DNA from 2 places in the Solwaraspora sp. WMMA2056 genome. Region 2 is predicted to be linked to the other one. Evidence: riboswitches for the same ligand, from Rfam matches in the RefSeq annotation. Region 2 holds a riboswitch; the other holds the start of a gene.
The links. A riboswitch is a leader RNA that binds a small molecule or an ion and turns the genes downstream of it on or off. The one in region 2 is predicted to bind thiamine pyrophosphate.

Region 1 (5,211 bases), 1.3 Mb from region 2:
GAACGCGGCGACCGGGTCGGCCTGACCACCGTCTACCGGACGTTGCAGGGGCTCGCCGACTCGGGCGAGGTCGACGTGATGCGTCCGCCCGGCGGCGAGCATCTGTACCGGCGGTGCAGCCAGGGCCACCACCACCATCTCGTCTGCCGATCCTGCGGCAGCACCGTCGAGGTCGAGGGGCCGGCGGTCGAGGCGTGGGCGGAACGGGTCGCGGCCCAGCACGGGTACGTCGGGGTGAGCCACACGATGGAGATCTTCGGCACCTGCCCGCAGTGCGCCAGCCGCAAGACCGGCAAGAAGTCCTAGCGGGATCACCCCAGACCATGCCGGTCGGTCGCGGCCGGCACCGGCCAGGACGGCGTGGTCGACACGGGTACGGCACGCTGTGCGCATGCAGATCTACGCCGACCGTTTCCCCGCCGCCGCCCGGCAGTTCGCCACCGATCTGATCGTCGTCGCCTGGGTCTACCTGTGGATCCGTGCCGCGCTCTGGCTGCACGAGCAGGTCGCTCGGCTCGCCGGCCCCGGCCGGACCCTGCAGGACGCCGGTGCCGGGCTGGCCGACAACCTCGCCGACGTCGGCGGCCGGGTCGGTCGGGTACCGCTCGTCGGTGACGAGTTGACCGCCCCGTTCACCCAGGCCGCCGGTGCCGCCAGATCGGTCGCGCAGGCCGGACGTGAGCAGCAGGACCTGGTCGCCGACCTGGCCGTGGCGCTCGCCGTCACCATGCTGATCTTCCCGGTGGGGCTGGTGCTGTTCGGTTGGCTGCCGCTACGCATCCGGTGGATCCGGCGGGCCAGCGCCGCCGTGGCCCTGCGTGACCTGCCGGCCGGTCAGGACCTGCTGGCGCTGCGGGCGCTGGCCGGTCGTCCGCTGGCCGCGATCACCGCGATCGACCCGGACGTGGCGGCCCGCTGGCGCGACGGTGATCCGCAGGTCACCGCCGCGCTCGCCGCGCTGGAGCTGCGATCCCTCGGGCTACGGGTGCCGCGCTGACGTCTGGTGACCGGCGGCATCGCCGCTGGCCGTCCCCTCGTCGTCGTCCTCGTCGTCGTCGCGCAGCCAGCCGCGGTGCACAAACGGCAGAGCGGCCCAGAAGGTCAGGAACCAGAGCCCGGTGATGCCGCTGAGGACGAACCCGACCGTCCGCGGCAGGATGAAGTCGGTGACCAGCAGAACCGAGCTGACCATCGCCACCAGCATGAAGCCGAGGCCGCCGCTGGCCATCCGGTGGGCGAACCGGACCAGTTCGGGCTTACGGCCCTGGCGGAACAGCACCCGGTGGAACGCCACCGGCGAAATGATCATCGCGGCGGCGGCCGCCGCCGCGAGCAGCGCGACCACGTAGATGTCGCGCTGGAACGCGGTCGTGTCCGGGAAGCCGCTGCTGAACGGCAGCGTCAGCAGGAACGCGAAGAGAATCTGGACGCCGGTCTGGGCGACTCGAAGCTCCTGCAACAGGTCGGCGAAATTCCGTTGCCACCGTTCCCGCTCGGTCTCCCGGCTCATCCGTCTGGTCCCTCCCGCCACGTCCGTCACGTTGAAACGGCGGACGGGAAGATGCCCCGGACCGGCAGAAGTGAAACCTCTACTCGTACTGCTGCGCCGGCGGCTCGATCTCCTGCCAGGATTCGACCCCCAGGTACGGGATGCTCGCCCCGTTCACCGGGTCGGTGCCGATCCGGTCGCTGTACCGGCCGACCACCGCGATCCAGGTGTCCACCGGCAGCCCGGTGGGGGCGCTGCCGTCCATCCCGACCTTGATCGGTCGGCCGTCGGCGGCGCAGCAGGACAGCACGATACGGGCCAGCATCGGCTCGCCGTCCGGCCCTTCGGCGACGAAGCCGGTGAGCCGTACGGTCCGACCGTCCAGTGACCGACCCTCGTCGAAGATCGCCCGGGAGGCGTAGTCGAGGACGCTGATCTGGGCCGGGTCGCCGTCGGGCAGCGGTGGATAGTCCGAGGATGCCTGCTCGGCGCTGAGCGCGGTACCGGCCTGCGCGGCGGCGTACGAACCCAGCGCGGGCGGGGCGACCAGCAGCAGGCCGAGCACCGGCAGGATCAGCAGCCAGCCGACCCGCGGCTCGTGGTGGGCGTGGCCGTGACCGTCGTCGTGGTGGTCGTGGCCGTCGTCGGCCGGGGCGGGTGCGTTGCGCCGCCGCAGGTCGTGCCAGAGCGTCATGATGCCGGCGGCGACCAGCAGCAGGCCCGCGACGATCAGGAACGGCTGCAGCACCTCCTTGACGTAGCGCAGGTACATCTCGGTGACGCTGGCCTTGACGACCGCGCCGCCGAGCAGCAGCAGCACCACACCTTGAGCCTGCTTGTTCACAACAGCACCGTCCCCACCGCGACCGCCACCACTATGGCGATCAGAAAGGTCGCCGGAGCGAACCGGTACGCGAACCGGCGCCCGAACGTACCGGCTTGCATCGAGATCAGCTTCAGGTCGACCATCGGGCCGACGACCAGGAACACCAGTCGCGAGGTGAGCGAGAACTGCGACAGCGACGCGGCGACGAACGCGTCGGCCTCGGAGCAGATCGACAGCAGTACGGCGAGCACCGCCAGGGCCAGGATGGACAGCACCGGGTTGTCGGCGAGGGTCTGCAGCCAGCGCTCCGGCACCAGAACGTTGATGCTGGCGGCGGCCATCGCACCGATCACCAGGAAACCGCCGGCGTGCATGATGTCGTGCCGGACGGCCGCCCAGAAGGCCCGGGCGCGGGACAGGTCGTCCAGATCCGGCCGGTGCGGCAACCGGATCCAGTCGGTGCGGCCCAGCCGCAGCCACAGCCAGCCCATCACCATCGCGACGATCAGGCTGGCGACACCCCGGCCGAGCACCATCTCCGGGTTGTTCGGGAAGGCGACGGCCGTGGCGACCAGCACGATCGGGTTGATCGCCGGCGCGGCCAGCAGGAACGCCAGGGCGGCGGCCGGCGCGACGCCCCGGCGGATCAACGACCCGGCGATCGGCACCGAGCCGCACTCGCAGCCGGGCAGCACCACGCCGGCCGCGCTGGCCACCGGCACCGCCAGCGCCGGATGCTTCGGCAGCGCCTTCGCCCAGAACGACCGGGGCACGAAGACCGCGATGACCGCGGAGAGCACCACGCCGAAGACAAGGAACGGCATGGCCTGGACCATCACCGAGACGAAGACGGTGGTCCAGGTCTGCAGCCGGGGGTCGGAGATCAGGCCGGCCAACGGCTCGCGGAAGATCACCAACCCGATCAGTAGGAAGGCGAGCACCTCGACCGAGCCGACCCGGTCGCCGAACAGTCGCCGCCGGGGCGGCCGCAGGGCACCGGGCGACCCGCCGGAAGCGCCCGAGGCCGACAGGTCGTCGGCGTCCGACGTACCCCAGTCGACCTCGTCACCGGGGCGCGCCCGACGCGTCGCGGTGCGATCGGCAGCGGTCACGGAAGGTCGGTCCCCTCGCTGGACGGGTCGATGCGGGCACCCCACGATAACGCGTCCGGGGGTGCCCGCCGCCACACCCGGACGTCGCCTCTGTTCGCACCGGTCGCCCGGTGCTAGCGTCGACGGAACAACCTCATGTCCGACAGGGGAGCGCAGACAGCGCTGAGAGTGCGGGGAGCCCGCAGACCCTCGAACCTGATCTGGGTAATGCCAGCGCAGGGAGTTGGAGCGACGATGACGCTACGCAGTACCTCCGTCGACCGCCGTTGGCGGACCGTCGACATCGTGGTCGCCTCGGTGATCGCGGTCGCCTTCGGGGTGATCTTCTGGGCGTGGGGGCTGGTCTGGGCAGCCACCGAGGCCGCGTTCACCTTCTTCCCGCCCGCCCAGGCGGTGCTGTACGGGGTGTGGCTGGTGCCGGCTGTGCTCGGTGCCCTGGTGATCCGCAAGCCGGGGGCCGCGCTCTTCTGCGAACTGGTCGCCGCGTTGGTGTCGGCGGCGCTGGGCAGCCAGTGGGGCGCCGTGGTGGTGCTCCAGGGCCTGGCCCAGGGCGTCGGCGCCGAGCTGGTGTTCCTCGCGGTGGCGTACCGCTCGTTCCGGCTGCCGGTGGTGCTGGCCGCCGGGGCGGCCGCCGGGCTCGGCGCGGCGATCTTCGACCAGGTCCGGTACTACGCGCCGTACGATCTGGTCACCTTCCGGATCCCGATCTTCGTCGTGACCGTGGTCAGCGCGATCGTGCTGGCCGGTGCCGGCAGCGTCGCGCTGACCCGGGCACTGGCCCGGACCGGGGTGCTCGACCGGTTCCCGGCCGGCCGCGACCGCACCATGGTGTGAGCCGGGCCGAGCCGGGCCGTCGGCTGAGCCGGGCCGCGCGGTGAGCCGGCTGGAGCTGCGGGGCTTCGGCTGGCGGCACGCCGGCCGCCGGGCCTGGGCGGTGCGCGACGTCGACCTGCGGATCGGCGCCGGCGAACGGGTCCTGCTGCTCGGGCCGTCCGGCGCGGGCAAGAGCACCCTGCTGGCGGCGATGGCCGGGCTGCTGCCGGCCGACTCGGGCGAACAGGCCGGCACGGTCGGCGTCGACGGGCTCGACCCGCGCAAGGCCCGCGACCGGGTCGGCATCGTCTTCCAGGATCCGCAGACCCAGCTGGTGATGGCGCGCAGCGGTGACGACGTGGCGTTCGGGCTGGAGAACCGGGGCGTACCGGCTCCGGAGATCTGGCCACGGGTCGACGCCGCGCTGGCCCGGGTCGGTTTCCGGTACGGCCGGGACCGGCCGACCGCCGCGTTGTCCGGTGGCGAGCAGCAGCGACTCGCCCTGGCCGGGGCGCTCGCGCTGCGCCCGGACCTGCTGCTGCTCGACGAGCCGACCGCGAACCTGGATCCGGCCGGCGCCGACCTGGTCCGCGACGCGATCGCCGGCGCGCTGGCCGACGATGACGACACCACCCTGGTGATCGTCGAGCACCGGGTGGCGCAGGCGCTGCCGCTGGTCGACCGGGTGGTGGTGCTGGAACCCGGTGGCGGGGTGCGGGCCGACGGCCCGCCGACGGAGGTCTTCGACCGGTACGGCGGACAACTGGCCGCCGACGGTGTGTGGGTGCCCGACCAGCCACTTCCGGTACGGCGGTCCGGTCGACCCGCCGGTGCGCCGCTGCTGCACGCCGACCGGGTCGGGTTGCCGCCCCGGCTGGCCGTGCGCGCCGACGAGGTGCCGGTGCACGCCGGGGAGGCGCTGGCCGTACTCGGGCCCAACGGGGCCGGCAAGACCACCCTGGCGTTGCTGC
Region 2 (5,211 bases):
GGTGGGTTGTCACCGTTCGTCAGCGCGCAGAACGAGTACAACCTGCTGGACCGGCGGGTGGAGCAGGAAGTGGTGCCGGCCTGTCGGCGCTTCGGCCTGGGGCTGCTGCCGTACTTCCCGCTCGCCGACGGGCTGCTGACCGGCAAGTACCGCCGGGCCGAGGCGCCGCCGGCGGGCAGCCGGTTGGCGGGCGAGGGCAGCCGGTACGTCGCCCGGCTGGCCGGGGCACCGTGGGACGTCATCGAGGCCCTCGACGCGTACGCCGCGAAGCGGGACCTGTCGCTGCTCACCGTCGCGATCGGCGGCCTGGCCGCGCAGCCGGCGGTGGCGTCGGTGATCGCCGGGGCGACCACCGCCGAGCAGGTACGGGCGAACGCCGCCGCCGGGTCGTGGCAGCCGGACGCCGACGACCTCGCCGAGTTGCGCGCGATCCTGCCGGATCCGGCCGGCCCCGGCGGCTCGCTGAGCTGAGCCTCACATGATCTTGTCTCCTCGGCTGGACTTACATCGATGATCAATTAGTAGTCGAAAACGCTGTCGTGGTGTCGTGGTAGAGACATGCCGCACCGAGGACGTGGTGCTGCTATGTGAGCTGTACGGCGCGGACCTGCCGACCATCGAGGCGTTGGCCGCGCTGGCCCCGAAGACCAAGGATGAGCAGGCCAGTCGTGACCTCTTCTGGCAGACCGCGAAGGAGTACGAGTCGTGATCGATCTTTCCGGCGCTAGCTGGCGCAAGAGCAGCCGATCGAACAATCAGGGTGAGTGTGTCGAGGTGGCTGACGGGCTGGGTGTGGTCGTCGGGGTGCGGGACTCGAAGGATCCGGGCGGTCCGGTGCTGGTGATCGCGCCGGGGAGCTGGTCGGCCTTCGTCGCCGCCGCGAAGGCGGGCACCCTCACCGACTCGCTGAGCTGAGCAGAACTGAGCGCCGCTGTCTCGGCCCCGCGTCGGCGTCGTCGACTGGTCCCGGGACACCTATTGCGTCGTGACGGTATTCCTGTGTGGAATAATTATTCCTCACAGGAATATTGCTGAAACCATACCTGCGCTGGACGAGGACAGGTTGGCTCCCGCCGGTCAGCCACGACCTCGACCGCGGTGCGCGACCTCGACCGCGCGGTGAGCCTGGTCACGGCCGACAGCGGGGCGAGGGCGGCAGACCGAAGGTTGCCTCGGATTGGCCCTTGGCGGATCGACGAGACCGTCGTACGGTAACAGGCAAGTAACCCACGGGAGCCCGGTGCACCGGGCTGAGAGGGAGGCTGACGCGGCCTCCGACCGTCGAACCTGATCCGGGTAATGCCGGCGCAGGGAGGAGCGTTGCCGTGCCGTCCCTTGGGCGACTGCATCTGATCACCGACACCCGACCCGGGTGCGACCCGCTCGGCGTACTGCGGGCCGCGTTGGCCGCCGCCCGCGCTGCCGACGCCGTCGCCGACCTCGTCGTGCAGGTGCGCGTCGAGGACGACATGTCCGACCGGGACGCCTACGAGTTGACCGTCCGTGCGGTCGCCGAATGCACCGCGTACCGGGTGACCTGCCTGGTCAACGACCGGTTGCACATCGCACTCGCCACCGGCGCGGCCGGCGCGCACGTCGGCGCGGCGGACCTGCCGGTCGACGCCGCCCGTCGGGTGCTCGGGCCGGCCGCGATCCTCGGTGCCACCGCGCGCGACCCGGCCACCGGGCGGGCGGCGGTCGCCGCCGGGGCGACGTACCTGGGGGTCGGGCCGTGCTACGCCACCGGCACCAAGACCGGGCTGCCCGACCCGATCGGGCCGGCCGGGCTGGCCGCCGTCGCCGCCGCGGTCGACGTACCGGTGGTCGCGATCGCCGGGGTCACCGTGGACCGGGTTGCACACCTGCTGGCCGCCGGGGCGTACGGGGTCGCGGTGGTCGGCGCGATCGCGGCCGCCGCCGACCCGGGCCGGGCCACCGCCGAACTGCTGACAGCGGTACGTCGTCGGCCGACCGCCGCCGCCGACGGAGCGCCGGCATGACGGCGACAAGCAGCGGGCCCGCCAACGGTCGGGCCGACGTGGCGGTGGTCGGCGGCGGGCCGATCGGGATGGGGATCGCCTGGCGGTGCGCGCAGCGTGGACTGCGTACCGTGCTGCACGACCCGGCACCCGGATCCGGGGCGTCGTCGGTGGCCGCCGGGATGCTCGCCCCGGTCGCCGAGTCGCACTTCGGCGAGGCGGAGCTGACCCGGCTGCTGGTCGACTCGGCGGCCCGCTGGCCGGCGTTCGCCGCCGAACTGACCGCCGTCACCGGCCAGGACATCGGCTACCGCACCGACGGCACCCTGGTCGTCACCCTCACCGGCGACGACCGGCAGGAGGCGCAGCGGCTCTGGGCGTACCAGCAGAGCCTGGACCTGCCGATCACGCTGCTGCGCGCCACGGCGCTGCGGGATCGCGAACCGGCGCTGGCCCCGAGGGCACGCGGCGGGGCGCTGATGCCCGACGACCACCAGGTCGACCCGCGTCGGCTGGTCGCGGCACTGGACACCGCGCTGGACCGGACCGGGGTCACCGTGGTCCCGCAACCGGTCACCGACGTCTCCACACTGGACGCGCAAGTGGTCGTGGTGGCCGCCGGCTGCGGCTCGGCGACGCTGACCGGGCTGCCGGTACGGCCGGTCAAAGGCCAGATCCTGCGGCTGCGGGCACCCGCCGGCGCCGTCGGGTTCCGGCACGTGATCCGGGGGTACGCCGACGGCCGACAGGTCTACCTGGTGCCGCGCGCCGACGGGGAGGTGGTCGTCGGCGCCACCGTCGAGGAACGCGGCGACACCACGGTGACCGCCGGTGCGGTGCTGGAGCTGCTGCGCGCCGCCGCCGACCTGCTGCCGGAGATCGCCGAGTACGAGCTGGTCGAGGCGCGGGCAGCGGCCCGGCCCGGTACGCCCGACAACGCGCCGCTGCTCGGCTGGCTTCCCACGGCCGACGGGCGGGTGCTGGTGGCGACCGGACATCACCGGCACGGCATCGTGCTGACCCCGGTGACCGCCGACCTGATCGCCGACCTGGCCGCCGGCGCCGACCCGGATCCGGTGCTGGCACCGTTCCAACCGGGCCGGTTCACGGCTGCGAACAGGGAGAACGCGAGGGAGAAGGAGCCATGGAGCTGATCGTGAACGGCGCGCCGGTCACCACGCCGACCGGTGTCACGCTCGCCGACGTCGTCCGTACGGTCACCGACGCCGACCGGGGTGTCGCCGTCGCCGTCAACGGTGCGGTGGTGCCGCGCAGCGGCTGGCCGGCCGAGCAGCTGTGCGACGGCGACCGGGTCGAGGTCCTGATCGCCGCGCAGGGCGGGTGAACCGGATGCCGTTCACCGTCGCCGGGCACAGTTTCGACTCCCGGCTGATCCTCGGCACCGGCGGCGCCGCCAACCTGCACATCCTGGAGCAGGCGATCGCCGCCAGCGGCACCGGGCTGGTGACGGTCGCACTGCGCCGGGTGGACAGCGCCGCCACCATGCACGGCGGACTGCTCGACCTGCTGGAACGCTGCGGCGTACGGCTGCTGCCGAACACCGCCGGCTGCTACACCGCCACCGAGGCGGTGAAGGTGGCCCACCTGGCCCGCGAGGCGTTCGACACCGACTGGGTCAAGCTGGAGGTCATCGGCGACGAGCGGACCCTGCTGCCGGACGGTGCCGAGCTGCTGCGCGCCGCCGAGCAGTTGGTCGACGAGGGTTTCACCGTGCTGCCGTACACCACCGACGATCCGGTGCTGGCGCGGCGGCTGGCCGACGTCGGTTGCGCGGCGGTGATGCCGGCCGGCGCGCCGATCGGCTCCGGCCTGGGCATCCTCAACCCGCACCACCTCCGGCTGATCCGTCAGTCGGTCGACATCCCGGTGATCCTGGACGCCGGGGTCGGCACCGCCTCCGACGCCGCGCTCGCCATGGAGCTGGGCTGCGACGCGGTGCTGCTGGCCAGCGCGGTGACCCGGGCCGCCGACCCGGTGGCGATGGCCACCGCCATGCGGTACGCCATCGACGCCGGCCGGCTGGCGGCCCGCGCCGGTCGGATCCCGAAGCGGTTCCACGCGCTGGCGTCCACTCCGGACGAGGGGCGGCCCGAGCTGTGAACGGGATCGTGCTGCTCACCGACCGTCGACAGGCGACCCGGCCGCTGCCGCAGGTGGTGGCGGCGGCGGTGGCCGGCGGCGTCCGGCAGGTGGTGCTGCGGGAACGCGACCTGCCCCGGGCGCAGCGCGTCGCGCTGGCCGACCAGTTGCGCGGCGTTCTCGCTCCGGCCGGCGGCACCCTGATCGTCGCTGGTCCGGACCCGCTCGGCGGTGACGCCGTGCACCTGAGCGCCGCTGGGCCGTACCCGCCGCCGAGCTTCGGGCTGGTCGGGCGCTCCTGCCACGACGAGGCCGAACTCGGCCGACTGACCACGGAGGACTACGTGACGGTGTCACCGGTGTTCACGACCGCGTCCAAACCCGGCTACGGGCCGCCACTCGGTCCGGCCGGGCTGGCCCGCCTGGCACGGGCCGCCGGCCGGCCGGTGGTCGCGCTCGCCGGGGTGACCACGGCGGAGCAGGTCGCCACCTGTCGGGCGGCCGGTGCCGCCGGGGTGGCGGTGATGGGCGCGGTGATGCGGGCCGCCGACCCGGCGGCCGTGGTCCGCGAGCTGGCCGCCGGGTTGCTGCCGGCCGAGGTGGGCTGCTGATGACCGGCGACCGGACCACCCCGGTGGTGGCGATGACGATCGCCGGATCCGACTCCGGCGGCGGCGCCGGCATCCAGGCCGACCTGAAGGTCTTCGCCGCGCTCGGCGTCCACGGCACCAGCGCGATCACGGCGGTGACGGCACAGAACACCCGGGGTGTGACGGCGGTGCACCAGCTGCCCGCCGGTCAGGTGCGTGCCCAGATCGAGGCGGTCCGCGTCGACCTGCCGGTGGCTGCGGTCAAGACCGGCATGCTCGGTACGGCGCGGGTCGCCGGGGTGGTCGCCGCGCTGGCCCGCGCGGGGGAGCTGCCGAACCTGGTCGTCGATCCGGTGCTGGTCTCCACCAGCGGGCACCGGCTCGGGGTGGTCGGCGCGGTGGAGCGGCTGCTGCCGTACGCCCTGGTGGCGACGCCGAACCGGGCGGAGGCGTCGGCGCTGGTCGGCTGGCCGGTGCGGACCCGCGAGGAGATGGCACGGGCGGCGGCCGAGCTGGTCGCCGGCGGGCCGAGGTTCGTGGTG

Region 1: another riboswitch for thiamine pyrophosphate. It lies ahead of O7608_RS13850 (ECF transporter S component); the one in region 2 lies ahead of O7608_RS07990 (thiamine phosphate synthase).

What each region holds. Positions count from the first base shown of each region.
Region 1 is NZ_CP128360.1:3,021,638-3,026,848, reverse strand. It holds gene O7608_RS13875 (Fur family transcriptional regulator) at 1-306, shown strand, start outside; gene O7608_RS13870 (hypothetical protein) at 392-997, shown strand; gene O7608_RS13865 (DUF6328 family protein) at 980-1,510, opposite strand; gene O7608_RS13860 (TIGR03943 family putative permease subunit) at 1,590-2,333, opposite strand; gene O7608_RS13855 (permease) at 2,330-3,307, opposite strand; TPP riboswitch at 3,562-3,666, shown strand; gene O7608_RS13850 (ECF transporter S component) at 3,662-4,261, shown strand; gene O7608_RS13845 (ABC transporter ATP-binding protein) at 4,302-5,211, shown strand, end outside.
Region 2 is NZ_CP128360.1:1,724,997-1,730,207, forward strand. It holds gene O7608_RS07975 (aldo/keto reductase) at 1-471, shown strand, start outside; gene O7608_RS07980 (hypothetical protein) at 575-709, shown strand; gene O7608_RS07985 (DUF397 domain-containing protein) at 706-915, shown strand; TPP riboswitch at 1,220-1,331, shown strand; gene O7608_RS07990 (thiamine phosphate synthase) at 1,326-2,000, shown strand; gene thiO (glycine oxidase ThiO) at 1,997-3,133, shown strand; gene thiS (sulfur carrier protein ThiS) at 3,124-3,324, shown strand; gene O7608_RS08005 (thiazole synthase) at 3,330-4,100, shown strand; gene O7608_RS08010 (thiamine phosphate synthase) at 4,097-4,690, shown strand; gene thiD (bifunctional hydroxymethylpyrimidine kinase/phosphomethylpyrimidine kinase) at 4,690-5,211, shown strand, end outside.